Regions from separate parts of the Streptomyces sp. NPDC048664 genome, predicted to be linked through region 1. Evidence: riboswitches for the same ligand, from Rfam matches in the RefSeq annotation. Region 1 holds a riboswitch; the other holds the start of a gene.
What was found. Region 1 has a riboswitch for glycine ahead of gcvP (aminomethyl-transferring glycine dehydrogenase). Riboswitches for the same ligand answer to the same signal wherever they lie in the genome.
Positions count from the first base shown of each region.

Region 2: it holds a riboswitch for glycine, as region 1 does, so the genes downstream of both, gcvT (glycine cleavage system aminomethyltransferase GcvT) here and gcvP (aminomethyl-transferring glycine dehydrogenase) in region 1, are expected to answer to the same signal.

Region 1 is NZ_JBEZHK010000027.1:3,655-13,169, forward strand. It holds gene AB0C59_RS25725 (DUF881 domain-containing protein) at 1-773, shown strand, start outside; gene AB0C59_RS25730 (small basic family protein) at 770-1,102, shown strand; gene AB0C59_RS25735 (DUF881 domain-containing protein) at 1,108-2,088, shown strand; gene AB0C59_RS25740 (FHA domain-containing protein) at 2,150-3,022, shown strand; gene AB0C59_RS25745 (MerR family transcriptional regulator) at 3,066-3,818, shown strand; gene AB0C59_RS25750 (bifunctional nuclease family protein) at 3,969-4,442, shown strand; gene AB0C59_RS25755 (MerR family transcriptional regulator) at 4,677-5,321, shown strand; gene AB0C59_RS25760 (DNA polymerase IV) at 5,435-6,955, shown strand; gene AB0C59_RS25765 (PRC-barrel domain-containing protein) at 6,877-7,248, opposite strand; glycine riboswitch at 7,381-7,476, shown strand; gene gcvP (aminomethyl-transferring glycine dehydrogenase) at 7,654-9,515, shown strand, end outside.
Region 2 is NZ_JBEZHK010000023.1:73,020-82,534, reverse strand. It holds gene AB0C59_RS23885 (ABC transporter permease) at 1-693, opposite strand, end outside; gene AB0C59_RS23880 (ABC transporter substrate-binding protein) at 822-2,585, opposite strand; gene AB0C59_RS23875 (ABC transporter permease) at 2,681-3,676, opposite strand; gene AB0C59_RS23870 (enhanced serine sensitivity protein SseB C-terminal domain-containing protein) at 3,975-4,796, opposite strand; gene AB0C59_RS23865 (enhanced serine sensitivity protein SseB C-terminal domain-containing protein) at 4,977-5,768, opposite strand; gene AB0C59_RS23860 (AAA family ATPase) at 5,847-6,551, opposite strand; glycine riboswitch at 6,773-6,877, shown strand; gene gcvT (glycine cleavage system aminomethyltransferase GcvT) at 7,032-8,150, shown strand; gene gcvH (glycine cleavage system protein GcvH) at 8,226-8,603, shown strand; gene glyA (serine hydroxymethyltransferase) at 8,620-9,515, shown strand, end outside.

The DNA.
Region 1 (9,515 bases):
CTACCCGGAAGAAGGCCGCGGGCACGGGCGGCATGCCGAAGACGGTGCGGGCGAAGCTCGGCCTCGCGGCGGGGCTGGTGCTCGCCGCTCTCGTGGTGACACTGGGCGCGGCGCAGGCGCGTGTGGCGGCCCCGACGGTCGCCAAGGAACGTCAGGAACTCATCGACCGCATCCAGCGGGAGACCACGGCGGCCGACAAGCTGGAGAGCACCGTCGACACACTGCGGGACGACGTGAGCGCGCGACAGCGTGAGGCGCTGAAGAAGAGCGGCGACGAGACCGATCTCGTCGACATCCTCTCCGGTGCCGTGGCGGTGCACGGTCCCGGCGTCAAGCTCGTCGTGAACGACGCCAAAGAGGCGACCTCGGGTGGGAACGGGAATCCGCGGGAGACCGCCGACTTCTCCGACACCGGACGCGTCCGCGACCGCGACATGCAGCGCGTCGTCAACGGGCTGTGGGAGTCGGGGGCCGAGGCCGTCGCGATCAACGGGCAGCGGCTGACCGCGCTCTCGGCGATCCGGGCCGCCGGTGACGCGATACTGGTCGACAACAGGCCCCTGGTACCGCCGTACACGGTGCTGGCGGTGGGGGACGGGGAGCGGCTCAGCACCAGGTTCCAGAACAGCGCCGACGGGTTGTACCTGCACGCGCTCCAGGAGAACTACGGGATCCGGACCGCCATCTCCGTCCAGGGCGACGTCCGGCTGCCGGCCGCACCGAGTGTGATCGTACGTACAGCACAACCGAGTACAGAGAAGGGCACATCGTGATCGCCGTACTGGGCCTCGTCGTCGGAGTCGTGGTCGGTCTGCTGGTCCGGCCGGAGGTTCCCGCCGTCGTCGAACCGTATCTCCCGATCGCCGTCGTGGCGGCCCTCGACGCCGTGTTCGGTGGCTTCAGGGCCATGCTCGATGGCATCTTCGACGACAAGGTCTTCGTCGTGTCGTTCCTGTCGAACGTCGTGGTGGCGGCGCTGATCGTCTTCCTGGGTGACAAGCTGGGCGTCGGCGCGCAGCTGTCCACGGGTGTGGTGGTCGTCCTCGGCATCCGCATCTTCTCCAACGCCGCCGCGATCCGCCGGCATGTGTTCCGGGCGTGAGGCCGATGAACGACGACGACATGACGCCCGGGCGGCCTCAGGACGAGCCGGCGAAGCCGCAGCGGCCGACCGGCGACGGGCAGCCCCGCGCGCGGGGCGAGTCGGGCGAGCCGTCCGGGACGCCTGACCCGTGGCTGCGCAGGGAACTGCCGCAGGAGGTGCCCGCGGCGGACGCCGACGCTCCTCCCCGCACACCCGACGCTCCGCGCACACCCGACGGCCCCCAGGAGCCGGACGGGGGCGGGAGCGCCGCCGCGCCTACGCAGAGCGGCCGTCAGCGTCTGGTGGAGGGGCTGTGGCCGCCGCGCGCGTCGCGAGCCCAACTCATCGTCGCCGTGCTGCTGTTCGGTCTGGGGTTCGGACTCGCTGTGCAGGTCGCCTCGAACAGCGACGGCAGCAGTGCGCTGCGCGGCGCGCGACAAGAGGATCTTGTGCGCATCCTCGATGAACTGGATGACCGTACCCAGCGTCTTCAGGACGAGAAGCAGGGGCTTGAGGACCAGCGGTCCGAGCTCGAGAACAGTTCGGACCGGGCGGAGGAGGCCCGGAGGCAGACCGCCGAGAAGGAGAAGCAACTCGGCATCCTCGCGGGAACCCTGGCGGCTCAGGGCCCCGGCATCACGATGACCGTCCAGGACACGAAGGGAGCGGTCCAGGCCGACATGCTGCTCGACGCGATCCAGGAGCTGCGCGCCGCGGGTGCGGAGGCGATCCAGGTGAACGGAGTGCGGGTGGTGGCCGGTACCTATCTCGCGGACTCGGGCAAGGGCGTGAGCGTGGACGGGAACAAGATCGCTCAGCCCTACCGTTTCAAAGTCATCGGCAAGCCGCAGGACCTGGAGCCGGCACTGAACATCCCTGGAGGAGTTGTGCAGACGCTGGAGAAGGAGCAGGCCACGGTCACCGTGGAGAGTTCGACGAAGATCGTCGTGGATGCCTTGCGAGCAGCGAAGCGGCCTGACTACGCTCGGTCGTCCTCGCAGTGAACCGGGGGTGCGTGGAGGCGGTCAGGCAGGGGCATCAGGTTGCGGGGGGTCGACGCACCGATTGGGTGGTGCGTGGTGGAAACTGTCCGGTGGCTACGGACGTTGTGAAGATGTCCGGGTCGGCCGGTGTACACAGTCAGGGTTCGTCCTGCCCCACGGGCGGGTCTGTTTCGGTCAAGGGGAATCGCCCGTGAAGTTGTTTGCGAAGTTGTTCGGCAAGAGCGCGCGAGAGGGCGGGGTCGACGCGACCGCCCGCCATCGCGCACAGCCGGGAGAAGCCGAGGGTCAGCGTCCGCTGTTCCGGGACCAGGTCGCTGGTCCGGGTGGCGGCATTTCAGGTGGTCACGGCGCGTCGTCGGTTGACCCCGCCGCGTCCGGCCCCATAGGTTTCGGGGACATGTCGGCCCAGGTGTGCACAAGGTGCGGTCACAGCAACGCGGAGAACAGCCGCTTCTGCTCCAACTGCGGTGCGCCGCTTCGCCCCGGTGCGGTCCCGGAGCGCGCGTCGGAGACGACCTCCACGATCTCGATCTCGGGCCTGGAGGCCTACGACGCCGAGGTGACCGGCCAGACGCCGGTGCCGACGCTGTCTCCGGAGGCGCAGGCGGCCGTCGACGCGCTGCCGCTCGGTTCGGCGCTGCTGGTGGTGCGCCGCGGTCCCAACTCGGGCAGCCGCTTTCTGCTCGACAGTGACCTGACCACGGCGGGGCGTCATCCGCAGAGCGACATCTTCCTGGACGATGTGACCGTCTCACGTCGGCATGTGGAGTTCCGTCGCAGTGGGGACGGATCCTTCACGGTCGCCGACGTCGGCAGTCTCAACGGCACCTATGTGAACCGTGAGCGCATCGACCAGGTCGCGCTCACCAACGGCGACGAGGTTCAGATCGGCAAGTACAGGCTGGTCTTCTTCGCGAATCAGCGGAGTATCTGACCCTCCCCCAGACTCCGTCCGGGGAGACCCCAGGGAAGGCCTCATGCTTCACACACCGAGCGGCGGTGCCGGCAGCGGCACCGCCGCGGACGGCGGGCTGATGAGCATCGGCACCGTGCTGAACGTGCTGCGCGAGGAGTTCCCCGAGGTCACCATCTCCAAGATCCGCTTTCTGGAGACCGAGGGACTGATCGATCCGCAGCGCACCCCTGCGGGATATCGCAAGTTCGGCGTGCGCGACGTCGAGCGGCTCGGTCAGGTGCTGAGGATGCAGCGGGACCACTACCTGCCGTTGAAGGTCATCCGCGAGTATCTCGACGCCGTGGAGCGGGGCGAGGAGGTACGGCTGCCCACCTTGGGCCGTCCGCGTGACGGGGGAGACGGAGAAGGGCTGGGCGAGACGCTGCCCGAGTCCGAGGCCGGCACGGTGTCACGGCTCGGCCGGGAGGACCTGCTCGCCGCCGCCGGGATCAGCGCGGAGCAGCTCGCGGAGTGGGAGTCGTACGGCCTTGTCGCGCCGCTGCCCGGCGGAGGGTACGAACCGGAGACGGTCACCGTGGCCACTCTGGTGGCCGAACTGGGCAGACACGGGATCGAGCCACGCCATCTACGGGTGATGAAGGCCGCCGCGGACCGAGAGGCCGGGCTGGTGGACCAGGTGGTGGCCCCGCTGCGGCTGCATCGCAATCCGCAGACCAGGGCGCATGCCGAGGCCCGGACGAGGGAGCTGGCGGGGCTCTCGGTGAAGCTGCACACCGCCCTGGTGCAGTCCGCGCTGGGTCTTCGACTGCCCTGAGCGTGTTCTCGGCCGGTGGTTCACCAAGGCTTCGCCCGACCTTCATCGGCGCTGAACCGGGTCCTGATCGCGGTGTTCGCCGTCGGCGGACAGGTGGGCCGTTCTGTGCCCGACTACCCAAACGTCCCGGGCACGGCCTAGGGTTGCTGTGTGAACGAGCTCGATGTCGTAGGTGTCCGGGTCGAGATGCCCTCCAACCAGCCGATCGTGCTCCTGCGCGAAGTGGGAGGCGATCGCTACCTCCCCATCTGGATCGGCCCGGGGGAGGCGACCGCCATCGCCTTCGCCCAGCAGGGCATGGCCCCCGCACGACCGCTGACCCACGACCTGTTCAAGGACGTGCTGGAGGCGGTCGGCCAGGAGCTCACGGAAGTACGCATCACGGACCTGCGCGAAGGCGTCTTCTACGCGGAGCTGGTCTTCGCGAGCGGTGTCGAGGTGAGCGCCCGCCCCTCCGACGCCATAGCGCTGGCGCTGCGGACCGGAACGCCGATCTACGGCAGCGAAGGAGTCCTGGACGACGCGGGCATCGCGATCCCGGACGAGCAGGAGGACGAGGTCGAGAAGTTCCGCGAGTTCCTCGACCAGATCTCGCCCGAGGACTTCGGCACCAGCAACCAGTGACGGCCGGGTCTGCCGCACGATGGCGGGCGAGGGGCACGCGATCCGGCATGTGCCCGCGGCCAGTGCGCCTGTCTCACGGACCGGGGCGCCGCATTCGGCTAGCCTTTCCCCGCGGATGGGCACGGGAAACCACCCTTAGGGTGATTATCACTCGGCGTGCCGAGTGTGGCGATCGTTGACGCACCCCTGGTGACTGCCTACCGTCGAGAAGGCAGTTCGAGGACGGAGGTCGGCGTGAGAATGAGCGGCGGCGGCACGGCGGGGGGAGCCCCTGGACGCAGTCTGGGGGAGAACGGCCCGCACCCGCTTCACGGCGGCGCGACCGGCTCCGCCCCGCGGCGGCCCCTGGTCGTGCCGAGCGACGAGGACGCGGCTTTCGGCGACACTGACCAGGTCGGCTATCGCGGCCCCACGGCGTGCGCCGCGGCGGGCATCACCTACCGCCAGCTGGACTACTGGGCGAGGACCGGGCTCGTGGAACCGAGTGTGCGCCCTGCCCACGGCTCGGGGACGCAGCGGTTGTACAGCTTCCGGGACGTGGTCGTCCTGAAGGTCGTCAAGCGGTTCCTGGACACGGGTGTGTCACTGCAGAACATCCGCACCGCCGTCCAGCACCTCAGGGAGCGCGGATTGGGCGACCTGGATCGGATGACGCTGATGAGCGACGGCGCGACGGTGTACGAGTGCACGTCACCGGACGAGGTCCACGCCCTGCTCCAGGGCGGGCAGGGCATCTTCGGGATCGCCGTCGGCGTGGTCCGGCGGGACGTGGAGAGCGCGCTGTCCCAGCTGCACGGCGAGCGGGTGGACACCGGCGAGACCATCGTCGGCGACAACCCGGCGGACGAGCTGGCGCGGCGGCGCAACCGCGCCGTGTGAGACGTGGTGTGGCGCGGCAGCCGGCCGTGCCACCACCGTGTCGAGGCCGCGCCGCCGTCGGCGCGCCCGTCGGCGCGCCCCCGTTGTCAGTGGCGTAGGGCAGCATCGGACATGTGAGATCCGTGCCCACCATCCTGCACCTCGACATGGATGCCTTCTACGCCTCGGCGGAGCAGGCGTCCAAGCCGAGTCTGCGCGGGAAGGCCGTGATCGTGGGTGGGCTCGGCCCGCGCGGTGTGGTGGCCACAGCGTCCTACGAGGCACGCGCCTTCGGAGTGCACTCGGCCATGCCCATGGCCCAGGCCCGCAGGCTCGCGCCGAACGCGGCCTGCCTCGTACCGCGCTTCGGGCTCTACCGGCAGATCAGCGAGCAGGTGATGGGGCTGCTGCGGGAGCTGTCCCCGCTGGTGGAGCCGCTGAGCCTGGACGAGGCGTTCGTGGATCTCGAGGCCGGCGGGGCGGCCTGGGACGAGGAGTCGGCGCGGCTGACCGGGGCCAGGCTGCGCGCGGACATCCGGGCCGTCACCGGGCTGACCGGCTCGGTGGGCCTGGCTGCCTCCAAGATGCTCGCCAAGATCGCCTCCGAGCAGGGCAAGCCGGACGGACTGGTGGTGATACGCCCCGGCACCGAGCGCGCGCTGCTGGGCCCGATGCCGGTGCGCACGCTCCCGGGGGTCGGCCCCGCCACCGGCGACCATCTGCGGCGGGCCGGGATCACCACGGTCGACGACCTGGCCGAGGCCGGCGAGGACGAACTCGTCCGCCTCCTCGGCAAGGCGCACGGACACGCGCTGCACGCGATGGCGCTGGCCCGGGACGAACGGCCGGTGGTGGCCGAGCGGGAGGCGAAGTCGGTGTCCGTCGAGGACACCTATGACGTGGACATCCACGACCGGATGCGCGTCGGCCTGGAGGTGCAGCACCTCGCGGAGCGGTGTGTGCGCCGGCTGCGGGACGCCGGCCTGTCGGGGCGGACCATCCAGCTGAAGGTCCGCCGCTACGACTTCTCGACGCTGACCCGGTCGGAGACCCTGCGCGGGCCCACCGACGATCCGGCGGTGGTGCGGGAGGCCGCGGCGAGACTGCTGGACGCGGTGGACACGACGGGCGGGGTACGGCTGCTGGGCGTCGGCGTCAGCGGGCTGGCCGACTACACGCAGGAGGACCTCTTCGCCCAGGCACGTCTCGGCGCGGGGGAGGCGGAGGGAGAGCCGGGCCCGGTCGGGCGTGCGACGGGAGGGACGGCGGGGGGAGGGGGCGAAGAGGCGGCGGGCGCGGCGGTCGGCGAGGAGCATCGGGAGGCGGCGGAGAGCGCGCGGCGGACGGCCGGGGACATCGCGGACGAGCCGCCGGCACCGGCCGAGCACGTGTGGCGGGCGGGCCACGACGTCCGGCACAGCGAGCACGGGCACGGGTGGGTGCAGGGAAGCGGCCTGGGCCGGGTGACCGTACGCTTCGAGACGCCCGACTCGGCGCCGGGGCGGGTGCGCACGTTCCGCACCGACGACCCCTGTCTGGAACCGGCCGATCCGCTGCCGCTCGTCACGCCGACGCCTCAGGCCTCGTCCGACCCCGCCAGACGTCCGAAGTCACGGTCCGGCGCGGGAGTGGGCGAGGACACGTCGAGCCCGTAGTGGTGGTACAGCTGCAGTTCCTGTTCCGGGGAAAGATGGCGTCCTACGCCGAAGTCGGGTGCGTCCTTGATCAGCGCGCGCTCGAAGGGGACGTACAGCGCCCCCTCGACCACCTCGCTCGGTTCCAGGGGGACGAACGCGTCCCGGCTGAACAGACCGGTCCGTATCGCCGCCCACTCCGGTACCCCGGTCGCGTCGTCGAGGTAGACCTCGTCGACCGTGCCGATCTTGTTGCCGTTGCGGTCGAACGCCTTGCGGCCGATCAGATTCCGCGGATCGATATCGGTCTTCACGGTCCCTCCAACTGATCGCAACTCATTCACAACCACTACAAAAGAGCACATCCGGCACGGCGGCCACTCGAAAGCTCCAGGTCGCACCCCGGGTCCTTGGTTGCACCCGCTGGTACGCTGGCAAACGGCTGACGACCCCGCGCGGGAGAGTCCTTCGGAACCAACCGGAGGCGCCGAAGGAGCAAACCCTCCCCGGAATCTCTCAGGCACACGTACCGCACGGACGAGGTCACTCTGGAAAGCAGGGCGGTTTCCGACGGTTTCCGCTCTCACCGACGGTGAAAGCCGGAACGCCTCACGGCGGGCCGGTGAAGCTCTCAGGTCGAGATGACAGAGGGGGAGGCCGTCGGGGTGCCCGCGCCGTGGTGCCCCTCGAAGGTCGTGTCTGACCAGGAGGCCTCCGTAATGACCGCCCACCGCATCCCGCTCTCCGAGCTCGAACGGGGGATCCCCTTCGAGCAGCGCCACATCGGCCCGGACCACGAGGCGCAGGCCAAGATGCTCGCGCACGTCGGCTACGGCTCCCTGGACGAGCTCACGGCCGCCGCCGTCCCCGACGTCATCAAGAGCACCGACGCCCTGGACCTGCCGGGCGCGCGCACCGAGGCCGAGGTGCTGGCCGAGCTGCGCTCCCTGGCCGACCGCAACCAGGTCCTCGACTCCATGATCGGTCTCGGCTACCACGGGACCTTCACGCCGCCGGTGATCCTGCGCAACGTCATGGAGAACCCCGCCTGGTACACCGCGTACACGCCGTACCAGCCCGAGATCTCCCAGGGCCGCCTGGAGGCCCTGCTCAACTTCCAGACCGTCGTCGCCGAGCTCACCGGGCTCCCGACCTCCGGCGCCTCCCTGCTGGACGAGGGCACGGCCGCCGCCGAGGCCATGGCGCTGTCGCGGCGCATGGGCCGGAACAAGAAGGGCCTGTTCCTGGTCGACGCGGACGCGCTGCCCCAGACGGTGGCCGTCATCCAGACGCGCGCCGAACCTACCGGCGTGGAGGTCGTCGTCGCCGACCTGAGCGACGGCATCCCGGCCGAGGTCGCCGAGCGGGAGATCAACGGCGTACTGGTCCAGTACCCGGGCGCCTCCGGTGCCGTACGCGACATCAGGCCGCTCGTCGAGCAGGCCCACGGGCTCGGCGCGGTCGTCACGGTCGCCGCCGACCTGCTCGCCCTGACGCTGCTGACCTCGCCGGGCGAGCTGGGCGCCGACATCGCCGTCGGCACGACGCAGCGCTTCGGCGTACCGATGGGCTTCGGCGGCCCGCACGCCGGCTACATGGCGGTGCAGGAGAAGTTCGCCCGCAGCCTGCCCGGCCGCCTGGTGGGCGTCTCCGTGGACGCCGACGGGCACAAGGCGTACCGCCTCGCCCTGCAGACGCGTGAGCAGCACATCCGCCGCGAGAAGGCGACGAGCAACATCTGCACCGCCCAGGTGCTGCTCGCCGTGATGGCCGGCATGTACGCGGTCTACCACGGTCCCGAGGGGCTGCGGACCATCGCGCGCCGCACCCACCGCTACGCCGCGATACTCGCCGCGGGCCTGACGGCCGGCGGCGTCGAGGTCGTCCACGGCGCCTACTTCGACACCCTGACCGTGCGGGTGCCCGGCCGCGCCGAGACCGTCGTGGCCACGGCACGCGAGCGCGGGGTGAACCTGCGCCTCGTCGACGCCGACCATGTGTCGATCGCCTGCGACGAGACGACCGGCCGCGCACAGCTGCGTGCCGTGTGGACCGCCTTCGGCGTCGAGGCCGACGCCGAGAGCCTGGACGCCGGCACCGAGGACGCGCTCCCGGGGAACCTGCTGCGCACCGACGACTACCTCACGCACCCGGTCTTCCACGCGCACCGCTCCGAGACCGCGATGCTGCGCTATCTGCGCCGCCTCGCGGACCGCGACTACGCGCTTGACCGCGGCATGATCCCGCTGGGCTCCTGCACCATGAAGCTCAACGCGACCACCGAGATGGAGCCGGTCACCTGGCCCGAGTTCGGACAGCTGCACCCCTTCGCGCCCGCCGAGCAGGCGCAGGGCTACCTCACGCTCATCCGTGAGCTGGAGGAGCGGCTCGCGGAGGTCACCGGCTACGACAAGGTCTCCCTCCAGCCCAACGCCGGCTCCCAGGGCGAGCTGGCCGGTCTGCTGGCCGTGCGCGGCTACCACCGCGCCAACGGCGACGAGCAGCGCACGGTCTGCCTCATCCCGTCCTCCGCGCACGGCACCAACGCGGCGAGCGCCGTGATGGCCGGCATGAAGGTCGT
Region 2 (9,515 bases), on a different contig from region 1:
GTAGTCCTCACCGAGGATCTCCAGCATGGTGGCCCGGGTGAGGCGCGCGTACATGGCGGCGTACAGCAGGGCCAGCGCGATCCACGGCAGAAGCAGTGTCTCGAACCAGGTTCCGATGCTGTCGTCCGTGTTCAGGTCGTCCGTGATGTGGATCAGGCCGAGGCTGTGCACGAAGATGCCCATCGCCACCATGCCGGTGAAGAAGACGGGCAGTGAGACACCGGCGAGGGCGCCGACCATCGCGGTGCGGTCCCACATCGAGCCCCGGCGCAGCGCGGACAGGATACCGGCGGCGACACCGGCCACGAGCCACAGGACGCAGGCGCCCGCGGCCAGGGCCAGGGTGACCGGCATGGCCTCCTTGAGCGTGTCCCACACCGGTCGCTCGGTGACGAAGGAGTAGCCGAAGCAGGGGGCCGAGCAGTGGGTGACGTCGTTGCCGTTGGCGTAGTCACGCCCCAGCGGGATGGCCCTGACGAAGTCCCAGAACTGGACGAACAGCGGCTTGTCCAGGCCCAGCTTCACGCGGATGCCCGCGATCTGTTCCGCTCCGGTCGCCTTGCCGGCGAACAGGACGGCGACGTCCTGGCCCGCCCATTTGGGCAGCATGTAGAAGACGGTGAAGGTCGCGAGCAGGACGACCAGCACCATGATGAGTACGGCGAACAGGCGCCGGATGAGGTAAGCAAGCACTGTGCGCGGCCCGGCGGCGGCCGGCCCTCCTTGTGGGAGGAACCGTCCGCCGCCCGGGCCATCACCTGCCCTTCGGACTGGCGGGTTTCGGCGGCAAGGGTTCGATCACTTCGGGGGTGTGGCGACTACTACTTGACGACGCCGAGGGTGACGTAGTCGTAGCGGCCGCTGTAGGCGGCGGACGAGTAGATGTTCGTCAGGCGCGGGCCGCGCCAGCTGATGTTCTTCTCGTAGATGAACGGCATCCAGTCGGCGTTGTCGAGCAGGCGCTTGTTCATCTGCTCGTAGATCGCCTTGGACTTGGCCTTGTCCGTGGTCGCGATCGCCTGGTCGAACAGGCCGTCGATCGTCTTGTCGTTGATCTGCGACTCGTTGTAGTTGCCGTTCGACTTGATGAAGCGGCTGTCGAACAGCGGCTGGCCGTAGCCCTGGCCGGTGGAGAAGTCCGGGCCCCATCCGCTCATCGTCATGCCGTAGCCGCGCTCCTTCTGCACCTTCGGCGAACCGCTGATGCTGGAGGACTGGGCGCCGTCGATCGAGTCGACCTCGATCTTGATGCCGACCTTGGAGAGCTGCTGCTGGAGCGCCTCGGCGGCGTCCACCTCACCGGGCTGGTTGGTGCGCGCGGTGATCTTGGTGGAGAAGCCGTTCGGCTGGCCGCACTGCTTCAGCTCGTCCTTGGCCTTGGCGTCGTCGGCCTTGCCCTTGCGCGCGATGACGCCGTACGGGTCGTAGCTGTCGTAGCCCGGGATGGACTTCGGGAAGACGGAGTTGGCGATGTCACCGCCGGCGATGGCGCCACCGCGGGTCTGCTGCAGGCCCGCGAAGTCCGTGCCGTAGAAGACGGCCTTGCGGCAGTGGGCGTTGTCCAGCGGCTTGATCGTGTGGGTCAGCGCCACGTAGCGGACGAACGTGGTCTCCAGGTTGTCGACGTCCGCCTTGTGGTCCTGAACGGCGCTGATACGGCCCGACTGGGTCATACCGGTGCCGTTGAGGTCGAGGTCGTAGTCGCCTTCCATCAGCTTCTTGTCGTTCTCCTCCAGGTTGGGGGAGATCGTCACCGTGATCTTGTCCGGCAGGGCGGGGCGGATCGGGTCGGAGGCCTTCTTCCAGGCGGCGTTGCGGACCAGCACCAGGCTCTTGTTGGCGCTGTACGACTGGATCTTGTACGGGCCGCTGGAGAACGGGTGCTGGGTGTACTTGGCGGCCGTGTCCTTGCTCGCCTTCACCGGGGCACCGGCGGGCATCGCGAGGAACTGCTCGAAGTCGCCGTTGGGCTTGGGCAGGTGGAAGACGACGGTCTGGTCGTCCGGCGTGTCGATCGCCTTCAGACCCAGCTTGTCCGCCGAGCTGTCCTTGTAGGGGCCCTTGTACTCGCTCTTCGGGTCGAGCGTGCTCATGAGGTAGTTCGGACCGCCGGTGATGACGTCGGTCGCCCAGGCGCGCTCGATGCCGTACTTGACGTCCTTGGAGGTCAGCTTCGAGCCGTCCTCCCAGGTCACGCCGTCACGCAGCTTGTAGGTGTAGGTCTTGCCGCCGTCGCTGACCGTGGCCGGGCCGGTGGCGAGGTCGCCGACCAGCTTGTTCGACGCGGCGCCCGGCTTGGTGTCGTAGGTGACCAGGGTGCGGGTGAAGTACCGCGAGAAGTCCCAGGAGAAGCCGTAGTACGTGCGCTGCGGGTCGAGGGAGTCGAAGTCCTGCTTGCTGATGAACTTCAGCGTGCCGCCCTTCTTGGCGGACGCGTTGACGACCTTGTCCAGCGCGGCGTTGTAGCCGGCACCCTTGTCCTTGCTGTCGCTGTCGCCACCGCCGCACGCTGTGGTGCTCACCAGTGCCGCGACAACGAGGGCCGCACCAGCAGCGAGCCGCCGCTTCGGGATACCTGTGGGCATTTTTCTCGTAACCTCCGAGATTCGCGGTCCCGGACCATGTCCGGGGAACCATGAGGAAGAGCCACCTGACGGTGCGGCAGGGGGCGAGTCGAGCATCAGCGGGTCCCCTTGGGGTCCAACGCGTCGCGCAGGCCGTCACCGAAGAGGTTGAAGGCGAGAACGGTGATGAAGATGGTGGCGCCCGGGAAGACCATGAACATCGGGTCGTGCTCGTAGGTCTGCAGGGCGTCGCGCAGCATGCCGCCCCAGGAGGCGGTCGGCGGCCGCACACCGGCGCCGAGGAAGCTGAGCGCCGCCTCCGTGAGGATGTTGGTGGGGATCATCAGGGTCGCGTAGACGAGGATCGGCGCGACCAGGTTGGGCAGCAGTTCCTTGAACAGGATGTACCGGCTGCCACCGCCCAGGCTGCGGGCCGCCTCGACGTACTCGCGCTCCCGCAGGCTCAGGGTCTGGCCGCGGACGATGCGGCCGACGTAGGGCCAGCCGAAGAACCCGATGACCAGGACGAGCACGGCGACGCGCACGCCGGTGCCGGTCAGGCCCAGCAGGTCGTCGGGCAGGACGGAGACCAGGGAGATGATGAACAGCAGCTGCGGGAAGGAGAGCAGCAGGTCCATGACGCGGCTGATCAGGGAGTCGACCCAGCCGCCGAAGTAGCCCGCGATGATGCCGAACAGGGTGCCGAGCACGACCGCCACGATGGCGGAGAGGAAGGCCACCAGCAGCGAGATCCGGGCGCCGTAGACGATGCGGCTGAAGACGTCGCGGCCCTTGTTGGGTTCGAGGCCGAACAGGTAGTCGCCGCTGACGCCGCCCCAGGCGCCCTGCGGGAGGTTGGTGAGCGGGTCGAGCTTGTCCTGGTGGAAGTCGTTCGGGGGGTGGCCCAACAGCGAGACGATCAGCGGGGCGAAGATCGCGACGAGCACGAGGAAGAGCACGGTGAATCCGCCCGCGAGGGCCACCTTGTCCTGCTTCAGCCGGTGCCAGGCGATCTGCTTGAGGGACCGGCCCTCGATCTTCCCCTCGCCGCCCGTCTCCGGCGGCGCGGTCGGGGCCGCTTCCGCGGTCGTGTCGTGCATTGGCGCCGTCATCTGGCAGGGACCCCTCTCAACCGGCGGTGGCCGGCCCGCACTTGCCGCTGGTAGCGGCGTCAATCAGTTTTCACCTGAGTAGGGGCGAGCCCCTTGAAGGGGGAGTCTTCAATGCTTGTGCGACCAGTTGCCAGACTTGACAGTGAATGGATGCGCAAACGTGATGCGGGCTGGGGTTTCCTGTTATGCGGACACTCCGTGCCGCCTTGCGGACACCGCGACTTGGGCGAGGGGGTGCGCCGAAGATCGCCGCGCGGGTCGGGAATCGGGCCGCGGGGCGGGGTGGGCGGCGTGCGGCTCAGTAGCCGCCGAGCACCGGCGGGTAGCCGTAACCGGCGGCCGGGGCGTGCGGCGGGGCCTGCAACTGGGGCTGGAGCGGGGCCCCGTGGGCCTCGCGGTCGTAGAACGGGCGCGCGCCGGCCCGCATCCACATCACGACCGGGTCGTACGCGTCGGTCATGGCCACCGTCGACACCCCGAGCCCGTCCGGCACGGCGCCGACCGACTGCTGCATCATCGCCCGCACGGAGTCGACCGCGGCCGGCGAGGTGTCGTACACGTCCAGGCCGATGGCCAGATAGGGCGCCCCGAGGGCCGGCTGCACCCAGGCCCGGCGCAGCGAGCGGATCGCGGGGGTGCGGTGGGCGTGCTGCGTGAGCAGGGCGTAGAACTGCGGGATCTCGATGCCGGGCTCGGACAGCCTGAGCGGGCCCGCGGGCTGACGGTCCAGACCGGTGGCGATACGGCGCAGGTCCAGCCAGGGGATGCCGACCCCGCCGCCCGGCGCGTGCGGGTTGAGCCACAGACCGTAGTGCTCGGGGTAGAGGGTGCGCGCCACGTCGAGGCCGTCGACGACCTCGTACGACCTGTTCCAGCCGCTCGCCGACAGCTCCTGGGCGGAGGTGACGCAGGGCGCGTAGCCGTGGGCGCCCACGTCCATCGTGCCGTACTGGGCGTCGGGCGAGCCGGCCTGGCCGTGCCACAGGAGCATCCAGACCTGGCCGCGGGACGGGGTCGCGAGCGCGCCGAGGAGCGCCTCGTAGGCGTCGTAACGCCCGGGCGTCACCTGGCGCAGCATGTGCTCGACCTGCCCGGTCGAGGCCGTGCCCGACGCGCTCACCCTCTACCGCTCCCTCACGACGAACCTGATCAGCTTGGCGAACCTGACGGCCGCGGCGCGGGGTTCTCCCGCCCCGGCCATGAAACCAGGTTAAGGCGCCATCCTGACAGCAACGTGACGCGCGCTCCCCCCGGGCGCCCGGACGGCGTCGGATACCGCCCGGACGGTTGCCTCGTGCCGTCAGTAACCGTGCTGGTAGAAGGGCCGCACGGTGCCCCGCAGCCAGTCGCCCACCGGATCCTGGGCCGCGTCCAGGAACACCATGTGCACCGGCGTCGCCACCGGCGCCTTGGCCAGGGCCCTGCCGAGCGCGTCCAGGGCGAGGGTGCGGGTGTCGCTCTCCCCGGAGGTCAGCTCGACGCCTATGAGCATCACCGGGTCGGCGGTCTCGATCACGGCCAGGCAGCGTCGCGCGGCGCGCACCACGCCGGCCGCGGCGAACTCGGCGGACGCTGCGGCGAGCAGGTCGACCGGGTCGTCCTGCCAGTCGGGTTCGAAGAGACGGACCCGGCCGCCCCTCGCCGACCCGTCCAGCTCCGTACGCCCCGCGCGGCACAGCTCGGCCACGGCCTCGGGGGGCAGCGGAACGCCGACCACGCCGTCCGGGTTGACGGCGATGCCGACCTGCGGGGGCAGCCCCCGGGCGAACTCGACGGCGGGCGCGACGGTGTACGCCATGTGGCCGCCCACGACCTGGCGGAACTGCTCCTCGGAGCTGAACACCGGCACGTACGCCTGGCCCTCGATCTGCACGGTGGGCAGGTCGAGGGAGCCGCTGTGCGGGCCGCGGCCCTCGGGCAGGGGCACCCAGACGAAGCTGCGGCCGAGGACCTCCACGATCCGGCCGCTCGCCGAGGGGACGCCGAGGGCGGCGGAGAGCACTTCCTCCAGTTCGTTGCCCGGCCATCCGCCGTGCGGATACGGGTGTGCCGGTGCGGGGAAGTCCATGGGAAGGTCCGCGGGGATGTCCATCTGCCTACCGCCTGCTCAGTGCCGCTGCTGGTCGTCTGCCACTGCCCGACATGCCACTGTCCGACACAGCGCAAAAGGCTAGCGCCCCCACGGCCCGTGCTCCTCCGGCTCGGCGGCGAAGGTGATGTGGCGCAGGGCGTTCGCGGCGTCGCGGTCCAGGAGCACCGCCGAGGCGCAGCCCTCCGGCGGACGGCCCTGCTCGACGGCGCGCAGGAGGCGGTGGGTGGCTCCGCGGTGCCGCAGGAACGCGTAGCGGGAGACGCCCCGGCCGCGCCGGCGCTGGCCCGCCAGTGCGGTGCCCTCGGCGACGTCGAGCAGGAGCAGGTGGAGGGCGCCGCCGCGGCGCCGGGCCGCCCGGGCGAGCCAGCCGCGCACCCAGCGCTGGGCGCCGCAGTCGTGCACCACGACCCCCTGGTCCGTGCGCAGGGCGCGGCCCAGGGCCGCGTAGTGCGCGAGGCGGACGAGGGGGCGGTAGACGGCGTACGGCAGGAACCGGGCCAGCCGGGCGTCCCAGCCCTCCCGGGTGTCCTGGGAGTCCACCCGCACCCCCCGCACGGTGCGCCGCATCAGCGTGGACTTGCCGCTGCCCGGCAGCCCCGACACGACGACGAGGTCCCGCGCGCCGAACGTCAGCGCGTGCGGGGCTGCGCCCGCGCGCTCCCGCAGATCGCGGACCCGGGCCGGCGGCCGGGCCCCGCGGGCGGGCCGCGGCACGGCCCCGGCCGGTCCGGGCACCGCGACGCCCGCGACCCCGGCGTACGCCGTGTTCCTGTCCACCGTCATCGTCGTCGCCTCCCCTGCCTCCCCGTGGGTGCCTCCCGGCGACTGGGAAGCCCGCTCCCCACCGGACGTACAGAGCCTGCTCCCCACCGGGCGTAAAGAGAAGGTAATGAAAAGGTATCGCGACGGCGTTCCCGTCCTGCCACGGACCGGTTACCGATCCGGCCTGCCGTCCGGCGGGGGTGGCGTGCAATGATGTGCGCGCCAACTGCATACCGGCCGCTTGAATCCGCGCGGGAGAGTTCCGGGCAGGCCCTTGTGCCGCCCGGGCGCCGAAGGAGCAAGTCCCTCCCTTGAATCTCTCAGGCCCCTGATACCGCGCGGGCGAGGCACATCTGGAAAGCGGGCCGCCCCGGCGGCCCCACCCAAGGTGCAAACCCTGCCGCCCCGGGACACGGGAGTCAGGGCGAACCTCTCAGGTTCCGATGACAGATGGGGAGGATCGACCTCGCCCTGTCCATGCCTGTCCTTGGAGCACTCCCGATGAACAGCAGCCCCCCGCGCCACACCGCGCTCGATGCCCTGCATCGTTCGCTGGGCGCGACGATGACCGACTTCGCCGGCTGGGACATGCCCCTGCGCTACGGCTCCGAGCGCGACGAGCACCTCGCCGTCCGCACGAAGGCCGGCCTGTTCGACCTCTCGCACATGGGCGAGATCACCGTGACGGGCCCCGAGGCGAACCGCCTCCTCGACTTCGCCCTGGTCGGCAACATCTCCTCGGTGGGCGTCGGGCGCGCCCGCTACACCATGATCTGCCGGCCGGACGGCGGCATCCTCGACGATCTGATCGTGTACCGGCTCGGTGAGTCGGAGTACATGGTCGTCGCCAACGCCTCCAACGCCCAGGTGGTCCTGGACGCCCTCACGGAGCGCTCCGCGGGCTTCGACGCCGAGGTGCGCGACGACCGCGACGCCTACGCGCTGATCGCCGTCCAGGGCCCCGAGTCCCCCGGCATCCTGAAGTCGCTGACCGACGCCGACCTGGACGGGCTGAAGTACTACGCGGGTCTGCCCGGCACCGTCGCCGGCGTCCCGGCGCTCATCGCGCGCACCGGCTACACGGGCGAGGACGGCTTCGAGCTGTTCGTGGCGCCCGAGCACGCCGAGAAGCTGTGGCAGGCGCTGACCGAGGCCGGCGCGCCCGCCGGTCTCATCCCCTGCGGCCTGTCCTGCCGGGACACGCTGCGCCTCGAGGCGGGCATGCCGCTGTACGGGCATGAGCTGACGACCTCGCTGACGCCCTTCGACGCCGGTCTGGGCCGCGTCGTGAAGTTCGAGAAGGAGGGCGACTTCGTGGGGCGCGCCGCGCTGACCGAGGCCGCCGGGCGTGCCGAGCAGAACCCCCCGCGCGTCCTGGTCGGGCTGGTGGCCGAGGGCCGCCGCGTGCCGCGCGCGGGCTACCCGGTCGTCTCGGGCGGCGAGGTGATCGGAGAGGTCACCTCCGGCGCCCCGTCCCCCACGCTGGGCAAGCCGATCGCGATGGCGTACGTCGACGCCGCGCACGCCGCGCCCGGCACGGCCGGAGTCGGGGTCGACATCCGGGGCAGCCATGAACCGTACGAGGTCGTGGCGCTGCCGTTCTACAAGCGCCGGAAGTAGACACTGGCAGGCCAGGCGTCACCCGCTCCGTCACCCACATCACCAGCACCGCCCGCGTACAGGGAGAATCCAGCCATGAGCAACCCCCAGAAGCTTCGCTACAGCAAGGAGCACGAGTGGCTGTCGGACGCCGAGGACGGCGTCTCGACGGTCGGCATCACCGAGCACGCGGCGAACGCGCTCGGCGACGTCGTGTTCGTCCAGCTCCCGGAGGTCGGTGACACGGTGACCGCGGGCGAGACCTGCGGCGAGCTGGAGTCGACCAAGTCCGTCAGCGACCTCTACTCCCCCGTCTCCGGTGAGATCACCGACGTCAACCAGGACGTCGTCGACGACCCGTCGCTGGTGAACACGGCCCCCTTCGAGGGCGGCTGGCTGTTCAGGGTGCGGGTCACGGACACGCCGTCCGACCTGTTCTCCGCCGACGAGTACGACGCCCACATCGCGGGCTGAGGAGTCGTAGCACCTCATGTCTCTTCTGAACACATCCCTGCGTGACCTGGACCCGGACGTCGCCGCCGCCGTCGACGCCGAGCTGCACCGCCAGCAGTCCACCCTGGAGATGATCGCCTCGGAGAACTTCGCTCCGGTCGCGGTCATGGAGGCCCAGGGCTCGGTCCTCACCAACAAGTACGCCGAGGGCTACCCCGGCCGTCGCTACTACGGCGGCTGCGAGCACGTCGACGTGGTCGAGCAGATCGCCATCGACCGCGTCAAGGAGCTCTTCGGCGCCGAGCACGCCAACGTCCAGCCGCACTCGGGCGCCCAGGCCAACGCCGCCGCGATGTTCGCGCTGCTGAAGCCCGGCGACACGATCATGGGTCTCAACCTCGCGCACGGCGGGCACCTGACCCACGGTATGAAGATCAACTTCTCCGGCAAGCTCTACGACGTGGTCCCCTACCACGTCGGCGAGGACGGCCTGGTCGACATGGACGAGGTGGAGCGCCTCGCCAAGGAGCACCAGCCGAAGCTGATCGTCGCGGGCTGGTCCGCCTACCCCCGCCAGCTGGACTTCGCCGCCTTCCGCCGGGTCGCCGACCAGGTGGGCGCCTACCTGATGGTCGACATGGCGCACTTCGCCGGCCTGGTGGCCGCGGGCCTGCACCCCAACCCGGTGCCGCACGCCCATGTCGTCACCACCACCACCCACAAGACGCTGGGCGGCCCGCGCGGCGGGGTGATCCTGTCGACCGCCGAGCTGGCCAAGAAGATCAACTCCGCGGTCTTCCCCGGTCAGCAGGGTGGCCCGCTGGAGCACGTGGTCGCCGCCAAGGCCGTCGCGTTCAAGGTCGCGGCGTCCGAGGACTTCCGCGACCGCCAGCGCCGTACGCTGGAGGGAGCCCGCATCCTGGCCGAGCGCCT